Regions from separate parts of the Scandinavium lactucae genome, predicted to be linked through region 2. Evidence: predicted binding sites of a transcription regulator. Region 2 holds the regulator's gene; each other region holds the start of a gene.
The links. The regulator Fur, encoded in region 2, represses iron uptake genes when iron is present. The targets are predictions, from matches to a motif close to ATAATAATGAGAACNACTATCAA.
Positions count from the first base shown of each region.

Region 1: zupT (zinc transporter ZupT) is a predicted target of Fur. The motif match lies at 2,836-2,858, and genes of this name have one in related genera.
Region 3: SIK69_RS08180 (TonB-dependent siderophore receptor) is a predicted target of Fur. The motif match lies at 5,184-5,206, and genes of this name have one in related genera.

Region 1 is NZ_JAWXRD010000029.1:86,812-94,133, reverse strand. It holds gene hldE (bifunctional D-glycero-beta-D-manno-heptose-7-phosphate kinase/D-glycero-beta-D-manno-heptose 1-phosphate adenylyltransferase HldE) at 1-608, shown strand, start outside; gene ubiK (ubiquinone biosynthesis accessory factor UbiK) at 666-950, opposite strand; FMN riboswitch at 1,073-1,222, shown strand; gene ribB (3,4-dihydroxy-2-butanone-4-phosphate synthase) at 1,325-1,978, shown strand; gene zupT (zinc transporter ZupT) at 2,050-2,823, opposite strand; gene ygiD (4,5-DOPA-extradiol-dioxygenase) at 3,020-3,808, shown strand; gene SIK69_RS10950 (glutathionylspermidine synthase family protein) at 3,862-5,022, opposite strand; gene SIK69_RS10945 (DUF1190 family protein) at 5,028-5,690, opposite strand; gene tolC (outer membrane channel protein TolC) at 5,862-7,322, opposite strand, start outside.
Region 2 is NZ_JAWXRD010000035.1:47,484-54,805, reverse strand. It holds gene glnS (glutamine--tRNA ligase) at 1-1,322, shown strand, start outside; gene chiP (chitoporin ChiP) at 1,726-3,138, shown strand; gene SIK69_RS15430 (ChiQ/YbfN family lipoprotein) at 3,186-3,524, shown strand; gene fur (ferric iron uptake transcriptional regulator) at 3,620-4,072, opposite strand; gene fldA (flavodoxin FldA) at 4,399-4,929, opposite strand; gene ybfE (LexA regulated protein) at 5,078-5,371, opposite strand; gene ybfF (esterase) at 5,503-6,267, opposite strand; gene seqA (replication initiation negative regulator SeqA) at 6,441-6,992, shown strand; gene pgm (phosphoglucomutase (alpha-D-glucose-1,6-bisphosphate-dependent)) at 7,012-7,322, shown strand, end outside.
Region 3 is NZ_JAWXRD010000027.1:30,667-37,988, forward strand. It holds gene SIK69_RS08155 (glycoside-pentoside-hexuronide (GPH):cation symporter) at 1-602, opposite strand, end outside; gene SIK69_RS08160 (nucleoside recognition domain-containing protein) at 886-1,563, shown strand; gene SIK69_RS08165 (YjiG family protein) at 1,544-2,005, shown strand; gene iadA (beta-aspartyl-peptidase) at 2,014-3,177, shown strand; gene treA (alpha,alpha-trehalase TreA) at 3,357-5,111, shown strand; gene SIK69_RS08180 (TonB-dependent siderophore receptor) at 5,286-7,322, shown strand, end outside.

The DNA of each region.
Region 1 (7,322 bases), on a different contig from region 2:
CGGGCAATTCACTCGAAGAAGCCTGCTTCTTTGCCAATGCCGCGGCGGGGGTAGTGGTTGGTAAACTTGGGACGTCGACCGTGTCGCCCATCGAGCTGGAAAATGCGGTACGCGGCCGGGCAGATACCGGTTTCGGCGTGATGAGCGAAGCCGAGCTGAAGCAGGCGGTACTCGCGGCGCGTAAGCGGGGTGAGAAAGTGGTGATGACCAACGGCGTGTTCGACATTCTGCACGCGGGCCACGTCTCTTATCTGTCCAACGCACGTAAACTCGGCGATCGTCTGATTGTCGCGGTGAACAGCGATGCCTCGACTAAGCGCCTGAAAGGAGAAACCCGTCCGGTGAACCCGCTCGATCAGCGCATGATTGTGCTTGGTGCGCTGGAATCGGTCGACTGGGTGGTCTCGTTTGAAGAGGATACGCCGCAGCGTCTGATCGCCGGAATTCTGCCAGATCTGCTGGTGAAAGGTGGGGATTATAAGCCGGATCAAATCGCGGGCAGCGAGGAAGTCTGGGCCAACGGTGGGGAAGTGATGGTGCTGAACTTTGAAGATGGCTGTTCAACCACCAACATTATCAAGCGTATTCAGAAAGACAGCAGCAAGTAACGTTGCGACTGCCTGTTGTAAGCCCGGTACGCGTCAGCGCCACCGGGCAATTCTGCATTACTCGTCTACCGGAGGAATGGCCGGAGCAGGCGTGACGGCAGTAGAGCGGCTTTCCAGGTCGCTGATACGCTGTTCCAGCAGTGCCAGCTTTTCCCGGGTGCGCAGCAGCACCTGAGTCTGCACGTCGAACTCTTCGCGGCTGACCAGATCCAGACGCGTCAGCTGAGATTGCAGCACCTGGCGGATTTTCTTCTCAACGTCATCGCCAAAATCACGCAGGCCTTTCGGCATTGACTCGTGAACCTGGCGGGCGATCTGTTCAATTTTCTTCGGATCAATCATTACGGTTTCCCTGATCTGGTCGGTTTTACAGATTATTGTAGTGCCTTATGCCGGGCCTATAAACCAGAAATGTTTGAAGCTTATGCATTGCCGCCAATAATCATTAGCGTTATAGTTATCTCGCTTATTCTCAGGGCGGGGCGAAATTCCCCACCGGCGGTAAATCAACTCAGGTTGAAAGCCCGCGAGCGCTTCAGACGCCAGTTTGAAGGTCAGCAGATCCGGTGTAATTCCGGGGCCGACGGTTAGAGTCCGGATGGGAGAGAGTAACGATCCACGGGCACGGCCCGCTCACGTTATTTTTTTGCCGCTTTGTCGGTACTCCTAAGACTGCCCTGATTCTGGTAACCATAATTTTAATGAGGTCTTTTACCATGAATCAGACGCTACTTTCCTCTTTTGGTACTGCATTAGAACGCGTTGAACACGCGTTATCCGCGCTGCGCGAAGGTCGCGGAGTGATGGTGCTCGACGATGAAAACCGCGAAAACGAAGGCGATATGATCTTTGCCGCCGAAACCATGACCGTTGAGCAGATGGCGCTGACCATTCGCCACGGCAGCGGCATCGTGTGCCTGTGCATCAACGAAGAACGCCGTAAGCAGCTCGACCTACCGATGATGGTGGAAAACAACACCAGCGCCTTCGGCACCGGTTTTACCGTGACTATCGAAGCCGCACACGGCGTGACGACCGGCGTATCTGCCGCTGACCGCGTAACCACCGTCCGCGCCGCCATTGCCGATGGCGCGAAGCCGTCAGACCTGCATCGCCCGGGCCACGTGTTCCCACTGCGTGCGCAGGCGGGTGGCGTGCTGACGCGCGGCGGCCACACCGAAGCGACTATCGATCTGGTGACCCTGGCAGGCTTCAAACCTGCAGGCGTCCTGTGTGAACTGACCAATGACGACGGTACCATGGCGCGTGCGCCGGAGTGCATCAAGTTTGCTCAGGAACACAACATGCCAGTCGTGACCATCGAAGACCTGGTAGAATACCGCCAAAAGCATGAGCGTAAGGCCAGCTAAGCTTGTCTGACGTGAAATGAACAACGCCGGGATATATTCCCGGCGTTTTACTATCTGGCTCTGTGTAAATTCTAAGCGAATCCCATCGACTGAAGCAGCACCAGGCTAAGCCCCATCACCGACATCCCGCACAAAACGCCGTAGCTTGGGTTGTTATGCGGATCGATCTCTTTTGCCAGCGGCATCAGTTCATCGACCGACAGCGCAACCATTATCCCGGCAACCGCCGCCATAATCGCCGCCATCACCACCGGGGACACCAGCGAGCCGAGAATTAACCACGCCAGTACGCCACCAAGAATTTCGGCCATTCCGGAAATCCCTGCCCAGAAAATGGCTTTGCGTTTTGAGCCCGTCGCGGCATAAACCGGCCCGGCGACCGCCAATCCTTCAGGAATATTGTGCAGCGCTACCGCCAGCGCAATGCCAAACCCTAACTCCAGATTACTGCTGGCTGTCACGTAGGTTGCCACGCCTTCCGGGAAGTTGTGCAGGCTGATGCCGAGCGTCAGTAGCATCGCGGTCCGCCGCAGGTTACGTGGCATCACTGCTTTTTCACCCTGCATTAAATCTTGCGGATGGGCGTGCGGCAACAGGCGATCGAGGCCGAAATAGCCCAGCAGGCCGACCACAAACATGCCGTAGCCTAGAACCGGAGACATGCCTTCAGTGCCGAGGGCGGCAGGCAGCATCTCCATTAAGGAAATCAGCAGCATAATGCCCGCGGCAAAGCCAAGTGAAAACGCGAGCACGCGGTTGGAGGGCTTTTGGCCAATAACGCCGAGGACAGCCCCAATAAAAGTGGCCCCACCAGCGAGCAGGGTCAGGAGCAAGGGTACTGACATGAAAACTCCTTCATGATAATGATTATCATTTATAGTAAAGATCTCTTTCCCCGAAAGCGAGAGGGGAAATCGGGCTTTTACGTGTCCTTACATTCAAATTTCCTGATGATCTTCATCACCGTTATCTGAGTTCTTCGGGTTCAGAAAGCGCGTAATGTAGAACCATCAAATCGACTGTTCTTGTAAGGATATCATCATGTCTTCTTCCCGTATGCCAGCGCTGTTTTTAGGTCACGGTAGTCCGATGAACGTGCTGGAGGATAACGTGTACACCCGTGCCTGGCAGCAACTCGGAGCCACGCTGCCGCGTCCGAAAGCAATCGTTGCGATTTCCGCGCACTGGTTTACCCGTGGAACGGGCGTGACAGCGATGGAAGCGCCGAAAACGATCCACGACTTCGGTGGTTTTCCGCAGGCACTGTACGACACCCATTATCCTGCGCCGGGTTCGCCCGAGCTGGCACAGCGTCTGGTTGAGCTACTGGCCCCGGTGCCTGTCGCGCTCGATAAAGAAGCTTGGGGTTTCGACCACGGATCGTGGGGGGTGTTAATCAAGATGTACCCGGAGGCTGATATTCCGATGGTACAGCTCAGTATCGACAGCACCAAACCACCCGCCTGGCATATGGAAATGGGGCGCAAGCTGGCTTCGCTGCGTGATGAAGGCATCATGCTGGTGGCGAGCGGGAATGTGGTTCACAACCTGCGTACCGCGCGCTGGCACGGTGAAAACACGCCGTATCCGTGGGCGACATCGTTCAATGAATTTGTGAAAGAGAATCTTCACTGGCAAGGGCCGACAGAGGATCACCCGCTGGTGAACTATCTCGATCACGAAGGCGGGGCGCTGTCGAACCCGACGGCGGATCATTATCTGCCGCTGCTGTACGTGTTAGGCGCGTGGGATGGCAAAGAGGCGATTACGCTGCCGACCGATGGCATCGAAATGGGCAGTTTGAGCATGTTGTCGGTGCAGATAGGTTAAGGCCTGGTGACGTTGACGTGTGGGCCCGGCAAGCATGCGCCGCCGGGCAAAAATTACTCCACAAAGATATGCGGATAGAAACGTGACAGATCCTGGGTGATCAACGCCCGGTCTTCACGGATGCCGATCCCGGCTGGTTGATCGTTGATCAACCAGCTGCCGATCAGCGTATAGCTGTCGCCAAACTTCGGCAGTTCATAGAACTGCTGGACGATCATTCCTTCTTCCCCGTATGGCCCTTCTACCGCTTCCAGCACTTTGCCATGTTCAACGATCGACACATTGGCACCCTCGCGTGAGAAAATAGGTTTGATGACGTACTTATCCATTGGCGGATAATTATCTTCGGCGAAATAGGCTGGTAGCAGATTCGGATGATCCGGGAACATTTCCCACAGCATCGGCAACAACGCTTTGTTAGAGATAATGCTTTTCCACGCCGGTTCCAGCCAGCGAACGCCAGCATCTTCCAGCTTGGTGGAGAAAATCTCGCGCAGCATGTATTCCCACGGATACAGCTTGAACAGGTTGCCGATAACCTGATCGTGCAGGTCGGTAAACTGTCCTTTTTCGCCAAGCCCGATATCTTCGATATACAGGAACTCGCTCGCCACACCCGCTTCATTGGCGCAGTCTTGCAGATACTGTACCGTGCCACGGTCTTCGGTGGTGTCGCGACAGCAGGCGAAATGCAGCAGGCCAAAACCGTGCTGTTCGCGCAGTTCAGCGAAGCGTTCAATCAGCTTTTCTTGCAGACTGTTGAACTGATCGCTGCCCGCTGGCAGGTTGCCCGCATTCTGCTGATCTTCGAGCCAGATCCACTGGAAAAACGCCGCTTCGTACAGTGAGGTTGGCGTATCGGCATTATTTTCCAGCAGCTTAGGGTCGCCTTTACCGTCCCACGCCAGATCGAGGCGCGAATAGAGCGAAGGCTGTTGGGTTTGCCATGACTGGCGCACGAAGCTCCAGGTGTGTTTTGGAATACGGAATTTGGTCAGCAGCTCGTCACTGGCGACCACGCGTTCAACCACCTTCAGGCACATCTGGTGCAGCTCAGCCGTCACGTCTTCCAGCTTTTCGACCTGGCCGAGGGTCAGTTTGTAATAGGCATCTTCACACCAGTACGGTTCGCCATACATGGTGTGAAAATTGAAGCCATATTCAGTGGCTTTTTCGCGCCAGTCCGGGCGCTCAACGATACTGACTCTTTCCATGATAATCAGCCGCCCATAGAGCGGGTTGACGTGCCAGCGGCACTGCGCTGCATGGTGGATTGTTTCGCAACCGATTCACCAAAGCCGCCGCGAGTTACGGTGCTGGTGGTGGCCGGTTTCGGTGCCATCGCGGTTTTCGGTACGGTGGTTGTACGGCCCGATTGGGCTGCGCCGTAGCCTTTGCCGCTGGCATCGGTGTATTGACCATACGCCGGGCTCGCCGGATTTTTCGAGCTGAACAGCGGCTGTTGCTGGAAGCCACCGCTCATCATGCGGCCCATCATGTAGCCTGCCATCAACGGCATCCAGAAGCTGCCGCTACTTTGCGCCTGCGCCTGGTTTTCCGGGGCCATGCCTGCCTGAGCAGGTGCCTGCTGGCACTGGCCTTCACCAAATTCAGCCACGCAGTCTTCACGGCTGGCGTATTTCGGCGCGGTGCGCTCGGCTTCTTTCAGCGCGTTGTTGTAGGATGCGGTACATTCGGCGCTTTTGCCTGGGTTCGCGCTCGAGCAGTCATCGGCGTTCTGGTACATCGACACCGTTTCGTCAGATTTTTCACAGCCGGAAAGCATAAAGACGGCGGTGATCGCCAGCGCGACAGGCGTCAGATGGCGTGCGCCCCAGTTCTTGCGGAACGAAGCGTGATTAATTGTTTTTGTCCGTTTCATTATTTTCATCCTGGACCCAGTGGTAGCGCTCAGGATAGTGGATGAGTGGTTGAAATTGAAGCGATGAGAGGCTCGCGAAGGGGATCTTTACGTTGCCTTACGTTATTTTGGCGGGGAAGAACCAGAAAGTGATTTAACCCCGGCGGAACGGTGCCGCCGGGGTTGCCCGAATCAGTTTTTGAACGGGTTGGAGCCGGTGCTGCTGGAGGTGGTCCGCTGGCTGGCAGGCTTAGCCGCTGGAGCGGTGCTTGCGCTGTTAGTGTTGTAGCCATCTGCGTTCGCATCCTGCTGGGCGTTCTCAGGGGCAACGGCTTCCGGAGAAGTGGAAACGCCTTTGCCGAGAGTGCCGTTCAGCGCCAGCAGATCGTTCTCGTTAAGCGTACCTAACGCTGATTTCACATTCAGCTGATTAATCAGGTAGTTATAACGTGCGTTGGAGAGCTGCTGTTTGGCGTTATACAGCGTGGTGGTCGCATCCAACACATCAACGATGGTACGGGTACCGACCTGGTAGCCTGCTTCCATTGCGTCTAAAGAGCTCTGCGCAGATACAACGGCCTGTTTGTAGGCGTTGATGCTGCTGATGGACGCATTGATGTTGTTAAAGGAAGAACGCACGGTCTGAACCACGTTGCGATGCGCGCTTTCCAGCTGCTCGCTGGCACCGACGAAGTTGTACTGCGCCTGTTTCACCTGCGACGTCACTGAACCACCGCTGTACAGCGGCAGATTGAAGTTCAGGCCAATCTGATTCTGACCGATATTACGATCGGTATACTGGCTACTGGTGGCGTTGCTGCCGTCGTACTTAGTATCAGACACGCCGGTTGAGGCAGTCAGGCCCACGGTTGGCATGTGACCGGTTTGTGCATAACGGATTTGCTCGCGCGCCAGATCCTGGCTCAGACGTGCCTGTAACAGCGCCAGGTTGCGACTTTCTGCTTCTTTCAGCAGCGCGTTAACCGGCTGCGGCTTGTCCATTTTCAAACTGCTGACGTTCAGTGAAGCCAGTTCCGGATAGTAGTTGCCGGTGACCTGACGCAGCTGTTCAACGGCATTGTCGAGGTTGTTGCGGGCGGTCACTTCGTTTGCCAGCACGGTGTCGTACTGTGAACGGGCGTTCTGCACGTCAGTAATCGCCACCAGGCCTACGTTAAAGCGCTGGGTGGTTTGATCTAACTGACGATAAACCGCTTGTTTATTCGCTTCGGTGAAGGAGAGCGAGTCAATCGCGCTCAGTACATTAAAGTACGCCGTCGCGGTGTTCAGGATCAGCGTCTGCTGGTCAGTCTGATAAGTGACGTCCTGGATACCGGCGGTTTTTTCTTGCAGCGTCAGCGCGCGCCATTTTGACATGTCAAAAATGGTCTGCGTTAAGGTTAACGCAGCGCTGGTCTCGTTAGAGTTGATGCCGTTGTTATCACGGAAGCCGTTGTTGTAGGTATAATCTGCACCTAAACCGAGCTGTGGCAGTAATGGGCTGCGTGCTTCGTTAATTTTTTCGAATGCAGCATCACGATCGGCCGCGGACTTACGCAGGTCCGGGTTGCTCAAACGTGCCTGCTGATAAACCTGCAACAGGTTTTCCGCATGGCTTACTACGCTGAAGCCCGTCAGGCTCAAGCCGATAAG
Region 2 (7,322 bases):
ACAAAGGTCTGGCGTATGTGGACGAACTCTCCGCAGACGAAATCCGTGAATATCGCGGCACCCTGACGCAGCCGGGTAAAAACAGCCCGTACCGCGATCGCAGCGTGGAAGAGAACCTGGCGCTGTTTGAAAAAATGCGTGCCGGTGGCTTCGAAGAAGGGAAAGCGTGTCTGCGTGCCAAAATCGACATGGCATCACCGTTCATCGTGATGCGCGATCCGGTGCTGTATCGCATCAAATTCGCCGATCACCATCAGACCGGCAGTAAGTGGTGCATCTACCCGATGTATGACTTCACCCACTGCATTAGTGATGCGCAGGAAGGCATTACCCATTCGCTGTGTACGCTCGAATTCCAGGACAACCGTCGCCTGTACGACTGGGTGCTGGACAACATTTCCATTCCGGTCCATCCACGTCAGTACGAGTTCTCTCGTCTGAATCTGGAATACACCGTGATGTCCAAGCGTAAGCTGAACCTGCTGGTTACCGACAAGCACGTTGAAGGCTGGGATGACCCGCGTATGCCGACCATCTCCGGTCTGCGTCGTCGCGGCTATACCTCCGCGTCCATTCGTGAGTTCTGTAAGCGCATCGGCGTCACCAAGCAGGACAACACCATCGAGATTGCATCGCTGGAATCCTGCATTCGTGAAGATCTCAACGACAATGCACCGCGTGCGATGGCGGTTATCGATCCGGTTAAACTGGTTATCGAAAACTACCCGCAGGGCGAAAGCGAAATCGTCACCATGCCGAACCATCCGAGCAAACCTGAAATGGGCAGCCGTGAAGTGCCGTTCAGTGGTGAAATCTGGATCGATCGCGCTGACTTCCGTGAAGAAGCCAACAAGCAGTACAAACGTCTGGTGATGGGCAAAGAAGTGCGCCTGCGCAACGCTTACGTGATTAAGGCCGAGCGCGTAGAGAAAGATGCAGAAGGCAACATTACGACTATCTTCTGTACTTATGATGCCGATACGCTGAGTAAAGATCCGGCGGATGGCCGTAAAGTGAAAGGCGTGATCCACTGGGTTAGCGCTCAGCATGCGCTGCCGGTTGAGATTCGCCTGTACGATCGTCTGTTTAGCGTACCGAACCCGGGTGCCGCAGAGGACTTCCTGGCGGTCATCAACCCGGAATCATTGGTTATCAAGCAGGGCTATGCTGAGCCTTCGCTGAAAGCCGCTGAAGCGGGCAAAGCGCATCAGTTCGAACGTGAGGGTTACTTCTGCCTAGACAGCCGTTACACCACCGCTGAGAAGCTGGTGTTTAACCGCACCGTCGGTCTGCGTGATACCTGGGCCAAAGCGGGCGAGTAATCTTTCCGTTATCGCCTAATGAAAAAGCGTCGCCCTGAGCGGCGCTTTTTTTAAGTCATTTTCGTGATGCGAAATAATATCATTTCGATCTATGAAACACCGCCTCTGTCTTGTTACATTTTCAACTGACGTTATTCTCTAATTCGTTGTAAAACCCCAGCCTAATGCACCTTCTGGTATTTCCTTTCAAAAAGCAACTTTGTAACAAAACGCAATCAAATATGTGCGCCCTGTCATAATCTTGTGCTTTCGTGCGGAAAAAGGATTGATAATTCGCGTCGCGAAAAATAGTCTACCGACATAGCGTTAGGACATTTCTGCCTCGCTACTTTTTTGCAGTACTTATTTTTTATCGCTGTTCACCTTTGTGAGCGCGTTTTTAAAAGTCAAAGAGGATATACACATGCGTACGTTCAGTGGCAAACGTAGTACGCTGGCGCTGGCTATTGCCGGGGTCACCGCAATGTCGGGCTGGATTGCAGTTCCGCAAGCCAGTGCAGCAGGATTCGTAGACGATTCAACCTTAACCGGCGGTGTTTATTACTGGCAGCGTGAACGTGACCGTAAAGACGTCACCGACGGCGACAAATACAAAACTAACCTTTCCCATTCCACCTGGAACGCCAACCTCGACTTCCAGTCTGGCTATGCCGCCGATTTTATCGGCCTTGATATTGCTGCTTTCACCGCTATCGAAATGGCGGAATCATCAGAAAGCGGACACCCAAACGAAATTGCGTTCTCATCCATTAATAAAGGCTACGACGAAGATTACTCTGGCGATAAGAGTGGTATCAGCCTTTATAAAGCCGCCGCGAAATTCAAACTGGGTCCGACCTGGGCGCGTGCAGGTTATATTCAGCCAACCGGGCAAACGCTTTTAGCGCCGCACTGGAGCTTTATGCCAGGTACCTATCAAGGGGCAGAAGCCGGGGCAAACTTTGATTACGGTGATGCTGGTGCGTTGAGCTTCTCCTATATGTGGACCAACGAATATAAGGCTCCATGGCACCTCGAAACAGACCATTTCTATCAGAACGATAAGAAAACCAAAGTTGAGTATCTGCACTCCATTGGTGCCAAGTATGATTTCAAAAATGACCTGGTGCTCGAAGCCGCATTTGGTCAGGCAGAAGGCTTTATGGATCAGTACTTCGCCAAAGCCAGCTACAAATTTGATGTTGCCGGCGCGCCACTCTCAACCAGCTACCAATTCTATGGGGCGCGTGACACCGTTGAGAGCAACACCATTAACGATATTTACGACGGCACCGCGTGGTTACAGGCACTGACCTTCGGCTATAAAGTGGCTGACGTAGTTGACCTGCGCCTGGAAGGGACGTGGGTAAAAGCAGAAGGCCAGCAGGGTTACTTCCTCCAGCGTATGACCCCGACCTATGCTTCTTCCAACGGTCGTCTGGATATCTGGTGGGATAACCGCTCAGACTTCAACGCCAACGGCGAAAAAGCGGTGTTCTTCGGTGCGATGTATGACCTGAAAAATTGGGATATGCCAGGCTGGGCCGTCGGCGCATCTTACGTGTATGCCTGGGATGCCAAACCGGCGGACTGGTATATCAACAGCGCAGGTCAGCGTGAAGACAACGCCTCGAACAAAATCAAAGAGTCTTCTTACAGCTTTGATGCGATGTACACCGTGCAGGAAGGCCGTGCGAAAGGCACGCTGTTCAAACTGCACTTCACTCAATACGACAACCACTCCGACATCCCAAGCTGGGGCGGCGGTTATGGCAACATCTTCCAGGATGAGCGTGACGTGAAGTTCATCGTTATTGCCCCGTTCACTATCTTCTGACACGCGTGCGGCAGGGTAAACCTGCCGCGCATTGATAAGGCCGTATCATGAAAAAATTGATTCTTATCGCCGTTATGGCTTCCGGGCTGGTGGCCTGTGCGCAGCCATCTCCTGCACCACAAGAAGACAGCAAGCTGAAAGATGCCTACAGCGCCTGTATCAATACCGCTGAAGGAAATCCGGATAAAATTGAAGCCTGCCAGAGCGTGCTCAACGTACTGAAAACTGACAAGACTCATCAGCAGTTTGCGACTCAGGAAAGTGTACGCGTTCTGGATTACCAGAATTGTATTCTGGCGACGCGTACCGGCAACGATCAGGCAGTCAAAGCCCGTTGTGATCAGGTGTGGAAAGAGATTCGCAGTAACAATACGCCTAAGCCGTAACCCTCGACGGTTGGCGCTATTGCCCCAACGTTATGCCAAAAATGCCAATAAAAAAGCCAACCGTCAGGTTGGCTTTTACTTTTCTGGATGTCCGATTATTTCTCGGCACCATCATGTGCGTGCTCATCTTCACGGCAGTCACCTTCTGCGCAATGGCCATAAAGATACAGACTGTGGTTGGTCAGACGAATGCCGTGTCTGGTGGCAATTTCGCGCTGACGCGCTTCGATAGAGTCATCACTGAATTCGATAACCTTGCCACAGTCGAGGCAGATCAGGTGATCGTGGTGATGCTGTTGGGTCAATTCGAAAACAGATTTACCGCCTTCGAAATTGTGGCGGGTGACAATCCCGGCATCGTCGAACTGGTTCAGAACGCGATACACCGTTGCCAGACCAATTTCTTCGCCCATGTCGATGAGGCGTTTATAAAGGTCTTCCGCACTGACATGGTGATTGTCAGGCTCCTGAAGCACTTCCAGAATTTTCAATCGAGGAAGCGTGACTTTCAGGCCTGCCTTCTTTAATGCGGTATTGTTGTCAGTCATGCGGAATCAGTCCTGTTGCTAGGCGATACACTTCCTTATTGGAAGTATTACTAAGAATGAATTCAGGATAATGCGTCTCATTATAGGACTGCGGTGCCTAAATGAAAACTGCAAACCCTGAGCAAAGTATGCTTTTCAGAAACGAGGCATCATCTGCAAAGCGAAACATCCGACCTCGTCAAAACAGAAGACATTGTACAGATATGTGCTCAAAAGTTAAAAATTTGTAGCGATTAATTTGATTGCTTATATCTATTAATTTTACGCAACCTATCGATCTGTTCATCAATCACACGGCGCAACGCGAGCGCTGCGCCGTTACATCATCAGGCGTTCTTGATCTCTTCCAGGTGCAGCTCTTCAGAGATTTGTTTTACCCACTTCTGAACGCGTTCAGCGGTCAGTTCAGGCTGGCGATCTTCATCAATGGCCAGACCAACAAAATGGTTGTCATCGGCCAGACCTTTAGAGGCTTCGAAATGGTAGCCTTCGGTTGGCCAGTGACCGACGATGGTCGCGCCGCGTGGTTCGATGATGTCGCGGATGGTGCCCAGCGCATCACAGAAATACTCTGCGTAGTCTTCCTGATCGCCACAGCCGAACAGGGCCACCAGTTTGCCGTTGAAGTCTACCTCTTCCAGCGTTGGGAAGAAGTCGTCCCAGTCACACTGTGCTTCACCGTAGTACCAGGTTGGGATACCCAGCAGCAGAATGTCGAAACCTTCGAGGTCTTCTTTACTGCTCTTGGCAATGTCATGCACCTCGGCAACGTCTTTGCCCAGCTGCTTCTGGATCATCTTCGCAATATTTTCGGTGTTACCGGTGTCGCTGCCGAAAAAAATACCTGTGATTGCCATGAGTAAAATAACCTCTTGAAACGTAATGAAATGATGGTGGAATGTTGCCCACAGATAAAGGCAATGATAGCAGGAGGAGAAGTGCGCGGGAACTGCAATTGCGCCGGACTGCACTCACTGCTAAATGAAAGTGAAAGATTTCGTGTTTTCAGTCACGTTCCTGGCCGTGTAACACAGCCAGCTGTTGCATCAGTATCTCTTCGATAAGCTCGCTGCGGCTCATGTTTCTGGCATCCGCCAGCTCATTGAGCGCGTCGACGGCATCGTTATTGAGCTTAAGCTCAACGCGTTTGAGACCGTTGCTTTTGTCGCGTTTCAGCTGATTACGCTTATTAATGCGTAACTGTTCGTCGCGTGAGAGCGGATTGGTTTTCGGCCTTCCCGGGCGACGCTCGTTTGCGAACAAATCTAATGTCGTTCGGTCCGTTTGTTCTTTTGCCATGATTCAGAGTGACTTCGGGGAAACAAGCCGCCAGACGACAGGCCCGGCGCAGATAGCGCGCAATCATACATGAGCGAAACCCACACGCCAACGCCGGGAGCCACAATGGCGCTTGCTTGCTCGGATTTTAATCATTCCGCCAGATAGCGACGGATAGCGCGGAGTACTGCTTCCGGTTTTTCAGCATGAACCCAGTGTCCGGCTCCGGCAATCACGTGCGCTCGCGCCTGTGGGAACTGCGATAACAGGGCGTCGCGGTACGCGTTGGTGACATAAGGCGAGTTGCCGCCAGCAATAAACAGGGCAGGGTGGTCCCATGCGGGAATCGTTTCCCAACCGACGATGTGCGGGTACTGATCCCATAACGTGGGCACGTTGAAGCGCCATTCACCGTCGACAAAAGATTTCAGCAGGAACTGAATCACGCCTTCTTCATTAATATGCTGGCGCATAACCTCTGCCGCTTGCTGACGGTTTGAGACAGCGGCTTCGGTCACCGCGTTGATGGCCGCAAAGATTTCATCGTGACGACGCACCTGATAATTCACCGGGGCAATATCGATTGCCACCAGTTTTCCGACGCGTTCTGGTGCCAGGGCGGTAAACGCCATCACCGCTTTCCCGCCCATGGAATGACCGATCAACGTGGCTTTCTCAATACCATTGGCATCAAGCGTGTCGAGAAGATCCTGCGCCATCGCCGGATAGGTCATTTCCGCGGATCGCGGGGAAAGACCGTGGTTACGCATATCGACTTGCAGAATATCGTGGTCGGCAACCAGATCTCTCGCGAGGATCCCGAGGTTATCCAGGCTACCGAAAAGGCCGTGAACCAGGACGATGGGAGAATTAGTGTGCAGGTTTTGTGCAGTTTGCGCTCGGCTGTTTAATTTCATGGCAAAGTTCTTTTTTTCGCTACGTCGGGTTAGGGTATCATGTTGAGCATTCTGCCGCCCGGCTGCAACACTCAGTAGTCGTCTGAGTTTTTGCCGACACGCTATCCGCTGTTGGGTTTTGTCCTTATAATCCCAACGACTTGTATTCAGAAAAGATATCTCACTGGATTAAGATGAAAACGATCGAAGTTGATGACGAACTCTACGGCTTTATTGCCAGCCACACTAAGCACATTGGCGAGAGCGCATCCGACATTTTACGGCGTATGCTGAAAATTTCTGCCGTACCACAAGCTGCAGCAACCGTAGCCAAAGAGACCCCGGCACCTGCTTCTGCACCGGTCGTCGCTGCGGTCAAAAAAGTCGCTTCGCCGAAAGATAACGTTCGCGCGGTGCGTGAGCTGTTGCTTTCTGACGAATACGCTGAGCAGAAGAAAGCGGTCAACCGTTTCCTGCTGGTGCTGACTACACTTTACGGCTTAAACAATAAAGCATTTGCTGAGGCTACTGAGTCACTGCATGGCCGCACGCGCGTCTATTTCGCGGTTGATGAAGCGACGTTGCTGAAAAACGGCAATCAGACCAAGCCTAAGCAAGTGCCTGATACCCCGTACTGGGTGATAACGAATACCAATACCGGTCGTAAATGCAGCATGGTCGAACACATCATGCAGTCAATGCAGTTCCCCGCGGAATTAATTGAAAAGGTTTGCGGCACTATCTAAGCATAAGAAGGACCAGGCAATGGCAACTCATAACCGTGCGGGTCAGCCTGCACAACAGAGTGATTTGATCAACGTCGCCCAGCTGACGTCTCAGTACTACGTGCTGAAACCAGAAGTGGGTAACGCAGAACACGCGGTGAAATTCGGCACTTCCGGTCACCGTGGAAGCGCCGCCCGTCATAGCTTTAACGAACCGCATATCCTGGCTATCGCCCAGGCCATTGCGGAAAATCGTGCCAAAAATGGTATCACCGGGCCGTGCTACGTCGGGAAGGATACCCACGCGCTGTCAGAACCGGCGATCATTTCGGTACTGGAAGTGCTGGCCGC
Region 3 (7,322 bases), on a different contig from region 2:
CAGACGATGAACATCAGGCAGCCAATCACGCCAAATATCGCCATCGCCACTTGAACCCCGGTCGCTCGGTCGGCGGGATAAAGAAAATCTGCCAGCGGCAAAATAAATGCAGTGCCTAATGCCCCGCCAATTGGGGTAATGGCAAAACGCCAGGATTGCAGAGAAAGACTTTCCTGCGGATCGGTGGTCAGTGCAGCGCCTAATGAGCAATAGGGAATATTAATTGCGGTATACATTAGTGTCATAAATATATAGGCCGCGACGGCATAGACTACTTTTCCACTGTCTGAGAAACTCGGTATGGAATAAACCAGCACGCAGCTCACTGCAAAAGGTACGCAGATGGCTAACAGCCACGGACGGAAACGCCCCCAACGGGTGGCGGTTGCATCAGCAATGGCCCCCATAATCGGGTCGGTAATCGCATCGAGTATGCGAACCAGTAAAAACATGGTGCCCATCACCGCTGGCGGTAATCCATATATATCGGTGTAGTACCAGGCCAGAATGGCCACCGAGGAATCAAAAACAATATGACTGGCGGCATCGCCGAGGCTGTAGCCAACTTTTTCTCTGACGGATAACTTTACTCCTGCCACGATAAAATCCCCTTCAGTATTAAAATGTGCAACCGGTTTCTTATGTGGCGTTATTTTTTGCACAGTCCGGGAAAAGCTTTCCATTATGATTTTTGACTAATTTCTTATGTTTTTTACTTTATGTGATCTGAAAGAGGTTCAGCCTGTCGAGGCGTGTCGTTTTTTACTGCCCTGACGTGGCGCAACGTTAATATCCACACTCTTTATCTTGTCTTTACGTTGAATTTCGTTTTAAGTTTCCCGGCAGGAATATTTTTCTCTACGCAATGACAACTGGAGGTCAAAGATGGGTCATACACCCCCTACACAGCAAAAAGTGACATGGGTTGGCTATTTAGCTTTTTTTATTACGATTATTTTCTTTTCAGGTTTGTTTGGCAAAAGTACCGAGTGGTGGCGCGTTTTTGATTTCACGGTGCTCAACGGGTCATTTGGTCAGGTGAATAACGCAGGCGATAGCGTGGTTTCCTTTCGCGGCACTGGCGGCACCGGGGCAAAAGACGGTTTTCTGTTTGCCCTCGAATTAGCCCCGTCGGTGATCCTCTCTTTAGGGATTATCTCCATCACCGAGGGATTAGGCGGGCTGCGCGCCGCCCAGCAATTGATGACGCCGATACTGCGTCCGTTGCTTGGGATCCCCGGCATGTGCTCCCTGGCGCTGATTGCCAACTTACAAAACACCGATGCCGCCGCCGGGATGACCAAAGAACTGGCCGCCGAGGGGGTGATTAACGAACAGGAACGCGCCGTCTTCGCGACGTTCCAGACCAGCGGCAGCGCCTTGCTCACCAATTATTTCTCTTCCGGCGCCGCGCTATTTGCGTTTATTACCGTGCCGGTGATCCTCCCGCTGGCGGTGGTGCTGGTGTTTAAATTTGTCGGCGCCAATATGTTACGGCTGTGGATCGCCCATATCGAGAATCGCACAGTAAGAGGAGCAGGGAATGACAACGCAAGCGCATAAAAACGTGATGGACTTGTTTATTGATGGCGCCAGAAGAGGGTTCACCATCGCCACCACCAGCCTGCTGCCAAATGTGGTGATGGCTTTCGTGATTATCCAGGCGTTGAAGGTCACCGGACTGTTGGAGATAGTCGGTAAGGTCTGCGAACCGATTATGGCGCTGTGGGGCTTACCTGGCGAAGCGGCAACGGTGCTACTGGCTGCGGTAATGAGCATGGGCGGCGGGGTCGGGGTTTGCGCCAGCCTGATCATGGCGGGCAGTTTAAATGGTCATGATGCCACCGTCCTGTTGCCCGCTATCTATCTGATGGGCAACCCGGTGCAGAACGTCGGTCGCTGCCTGGGAACGGCGGGTGTGCTGCCCAAATATTATCCGCACATTATCGCGGTCTGCGTCATCAATGCCCTGCTCTCGATTTGGGTTATGCAACTGATTGTCTGAGGTTAAAAATGGATTTTTCTGAGTACGGTTTGACCCTGTTCAAACAGGCGCAGCTCTATGCGCCAGAAAATTTAGGCCGCCAGGATCTGCTGGTCGCAGGCGGTAAAATCGTGGCGATAGCGCCCCACATCGAAGCCACAGTTATTCCGGGCTGTGAGGTCATTGACCTCAACGGTGCCATCCTGTGCCCGGGCTTTATTGACCAGCACGTGCACCTGATTGGCGGCGGGGGCGAAGCTGGCCCACATACCCGCACCCCGGAGGTGCGTTTGTCGCGCCTGGTGGAAGCCGGGGTGACATCTGTGGTTGGATTATTGGGAACGGATGGTATTACCCGTCACCCGGAGTCACTGCTGGCGAAAACCCGGGCGCTGGAGGCGGAAGGCATTAGCGCCTGGATGCTGACCGGGGCCTATTCTCTCCCCTCTCCGACGATTACCGGATCGGTTGACCGGGACGTGGCGCTTATTGATAAGGTGATTGGCGTGAAGTGCGCCATTTCCGATCATCGCTCATCGGCCCCGGCCATTGAGCAACTGGCGCAGATGGCGGCCCAGGCGCGGGTGGGTGGCTTGCTGGGGGCAAAAGCCGGTATAAGCGTGTTCCATATGGGTAACAGCCCGCGCGAACTGGAGCCATTGCGGGAAATCCTGCGCCATGCTGATGTACCGATTGGCAAACTGCTCCCGACCCATGTCAATCGTGCTGAGCCGTTGTTTATCGCGGCGTTGCAGTTTGCCCGTGATGGCGGGTTTATCGACATTACCAGTAGCATTGAGGCACCGATCGATCCCGCAACGGCGATTATGCGTGCGCTGCAGGCGGACGTCCCGCTGGCCCAGATAACGCTCAGTTCAGACGGGAACGGCAGTCAGCCGAAATTTGACGACCGGGGGAATCTGACCGGGATAGGCGTCGCTGGTTTTGAGTCATTACTGGAAACACTGCGAAAGCTGGTGGTGCAGCATAAATTGCCGCTGGAGCAGGCGCTCAGCCCGCTGACCCGCAACGTGGCGACCTTCCTTGACCTGCCTCAGAAAGGGCGTCTGGCACCCGGTGGTGATGCAGACCTGCTGATGCTCGACGACCAGATGCAACTCCGCGCAGTATGGGCCAAAGGAAAACAGATGGTCCGCGACGGGAAAGCCTGCGTGCGGGGAACCTTCGAGTAATATCCGCCTGATATGATCGTTGCACGCAAGCCCGGTTATCGGGTTTGCGTTTTTTATTTGAAACGCAACGGTAATTTTTCTGGAAATGCGCGAAACGTTATCTGTAACACGCGCGGGGAACGATATTCGGCTATGGTTGTTAACAGCGGAAACTGCGCAGCTAAAAAGGAGAATCAACAATGAATAAACCCGTTTTGCGCCGTCCTGACGCACTGTACTTTGCTCTGCAACTGGCCCTCGGCGGTGCCCTACTTTCGTTAAGCGTGGCCTCAGCCCAGGCTGACGATGTCCAGACCGCCACGCCGCAATCGCCGGATATTTTGTTTGGCCCGCTGTTCAATGACGTGCAGAGCGCGAAGCTGTTCCCGGACCAGAAAACCTTTGCCGATGCGGTGCCTAACGGGGATCCGTTGATGATCCTCGCTGATTACCGGATGCAGCGAAATCAGAGCAGTTTTGACCTGCGCCATTTTGTGGAGGTGAACTTCACCCTGCCGCAGGAAAAAGACAAATACGTGCCGCCGAAAGGCCAGAGCCTGCGGGCCCATATTGATGGCCTGTGGCCGGTTCTGACCCGCACCACCGACAGCGCTGCAAAATGGGATTCCCTGCTGCCGCTGCCCAAGCCGTATGTCGTGCCCGGCGGACGCTTCCGTGAGGTCTATTACTGGGACAGTTATTTCACCATGCTCGGCCTGGCGGAAAGCGGTCACTGGGACAAAATCGAGGATATGGTTGCCAACTTTGCCTATGAAATTGACACCTGGGGCCATATTCCAAACGGTAACCGCAGCTACTATCTGAGCCGCTCGCAGCCGCCGTTCTTCTCGCTGATGGTTGAACTGCTGGCTACTCACGACCGCGATGCGCTGAAAACCTATCTGCCACAGATGGAAAAAGAGCACGCCTACTGGATGGACGGTCAGGATTCGCTGCAAAACGGTAAGGCCGACAAACGGGTGGTGAAACTTAGCGACGGCGCGGTGCTCAACCGCTACTGGGATGACAAAGACACCCCGCGTCCGGAATCGTGGCTCGACGATGTGAATACCGCCAAGAGCAATCCGAACCGCCCGGCGACCGAAATTTACCGCGACCTGCGCTCTGCCGCCGCGTCCGGCTGGGACTTCAGTTCGCGCTGGATGGATGACCCGCAAAAACTCAGCACCCTCCGCACGACCAGCATTGTGCCGGTCGACCTTAATGCCCTGATGTTCAAAATGGAAAAAATCATCGCCAGCGCCAGCAAAGCTGCCGGGGATGATGCCAAAGCGGCGCGTTATGACGCGATGGCCAACGACCGCCAGAAGGCCATCGAAAATCACCTGTGGAATGAGAAAGAGGGTTGGTACGCCGATTACGATTTGAAAACCCAAAAGGTGCGTAATCAGCTGACTGCCGCCGCGTTGTTCCCGCTGTATGTCAATGCGGCCTCCAGCGATCGCGCGGCGAAAATGGCGTCGGTTACTGAGTCCCGCCTGCTGAAACCAGGCGGCATCACCACCACCACCGTGAACAGCGGACAGCAATGGGATGCGCCGAATGGCTGGGCCCCGCTGCAATGGGTCGCCGCCGAAGGGCTGCAAAACTACGGCAAGGATAAGATCGCGATGGAGGTCAGCTGGCGTTTCCTGACCAACGTGCAGCACACCTACGACAGCCAGCAAAAACTGGTCGAGAAATATGACATCACCTCGACCGGCACCGGCGGTGGTGGCGGGGAATATCCGTTACAGGATGGCTTCGGCTGGAGTAATGGCGTGACCCTGAAAATGCTGGATTTGATCTGCCCGAAAGCGCAGCCGTGCGATGACGTGCCTAAAAACCGCCCAGCCCCGGCAGCCAGCCCCGCCCCATCAGACAAGAAAGCCCCAGAAGCCGACAAAACGCCTGCGCCTGCAACGGCTGCTCTCACTCCGGCTGAAAAAGCCTAATCCCCCTTATCAGCCTGCTACCAGAAATGGTAGCAGGGCTGCTTAGTCCCTCTCTTGACCTCGCTAACGCAAACAATAATAATTCGCATTCTTTTTTAACGAAAAATGACATTTTCGCACCTTTTGACACGGTGGCGCACAGGAGTGCCAGGCCGCGTTTTTCAGGATTATGCAATGAATAACACTTTGCTTCTCAAACGCTCGTCGGTCTTTTGCGCCCTGGCGCTGGCGTTCCCCTGCTCAACCTTCGCAGAAGAAACGGTGGTCGTCACGGCCCAGCCGGTTGAATCCGCTACCGCTCCGACCAAAGGCTACACCGCTAAAACATCCACCGGTTCGACCAAAACCGATCAACCCCTGATCACCACCGCCCAATCGGTATCGGTAGTGACCCGTGAGCAGATGGAAGATCAGGGTGTGACTAACGTCAGCCAGGCGCTGAGCTACACCCCGGGGGTGTACAGCACCTTTGGCGGCTCGGCCACCCGCTTCGACGCTATTTCCCTGCGCGGCTATCACGGCGGCGACGTGGATAACATTTTCCTCGACGGGATGCGCCTGATGAGTGATGGCGGCAGTCATAACGTCATTCAGATTGACCCGTGGTTCCTCGACCGCATCGACGTTATCAAAGGTCCCTCTTCCGCGCTATACGGCCAAAGCGTGCCGGGCGGGCTGGTGAATCTGACCTCAAAGCGTCCCCAATTTAGCTCCGAAGGTCACGTACAGGTATTTGGCGGCACCCAGAGCACTAAAGGCGCGGCGTTCGATTATACCGATGCCATTAACGACCAGTGGGCGTACCGGGTGATTGGCATTACCCGCAATACCGATACGCAGGTGGATAATACCCGCGAAGAACGTTACGCGATCTCTCCGTCGCTGCTATGGCAGCCCGATTCTGACACCAGCCTGTTGCTGCGGGCCTATCTGCAAAAAGATCCATCCGGCGGCTACCACGGCTCGCTGCCGCTGGACGGCACCCGCTATGAGCACAACGGTCGTAAGCTGAGTAATCACACCAATGAAGGCGATCCGGGCGACGGCTATCAGCGCCGCGAGCAGATCTACAGCTACGAATTTAATCACCAGTTCGACGATGTCTGGTCGGTCTCTTCCAGCGGAAGTTATACCCATTCGAATGTGAATCTGGACCAGGTGTATCAAGTGGGCTGGATAGGCGACAGCGATATGCTGGCACGCGGCTACAGCGGTTCTGAAGGCTCGCTCGACGGCTGGTCAACCGATAACCGTATTAAGGCCGATTTCAACACCGGCGAGGTATCACACACCGTGGTGCTGGGCGGGGAATATCATCGCTTCCGCAATGACCTGTGGACCGGTGCGGGCAGCGCCAATCCGCTCAATCCGTTTACCGGGTATACCGCACAGACCGGGCATACCGTGACCTACAGCGATTATAACAATCGTCGCTATTATCAGACCGGTATCTATTTGCAAGATGAGATGGTGTGGAACCGCTGGCATGCGGATCTCTCCACCCGTTACGACCGTATTGTTTCCCAGCAGGTGAGCGATACCTTTGGCACCTCGTCGCGCCGTTCCGATGACCATATCAGCAGCCGCGCCTCGCTGCTGTATGCCTTTGAGAATGGCCTGTCTCCGTACATGAGCTACAGCCAGGCGATCACCCCGGCGATGCTGTCCGGTCCGGACGGTACGCTGCTGAAACCGACCACCGCCGAGCAGTTCGAAGCGGGTCTGAAATTCCAGCCGCCGGGCACTGCCGACATGTACAGTATTGCGATGTATGATCTGACGCAGAAAGATGTCGCTACCCGTGACCCGAATATCGCCACCGCGACCTTCCTGCCCGCCGGGAAAGTGCATTCGCAGGGTGTGGAACTCGAAGCGCGTAACCAGCTCACGCCGCGCCTGAGCACCATCGCGGGCTATACCTGGAACCGTTTACGCTTTGCCGATACCAAAGATGGCACCGACGACAATACGCCGCAGCTGACGCCGGACCAGATGGCTTCCCTGTGGGCGCACTATAAATTTGATTACGGTATCAGCGCGGGCGCGGGTGTGCGTTATATCGGCAAACAGTGGGCTGACGACGCGAATACCGAACGTCTGCCGTCCACCACTCTGTTTGATGCGATGATTCGCGCCGATCTCGGGGCGTGGACATCGGCGCTAAAAGGCGCGTATTTACAGGTGAATGCGAATAACCTGACTGACAGAGAG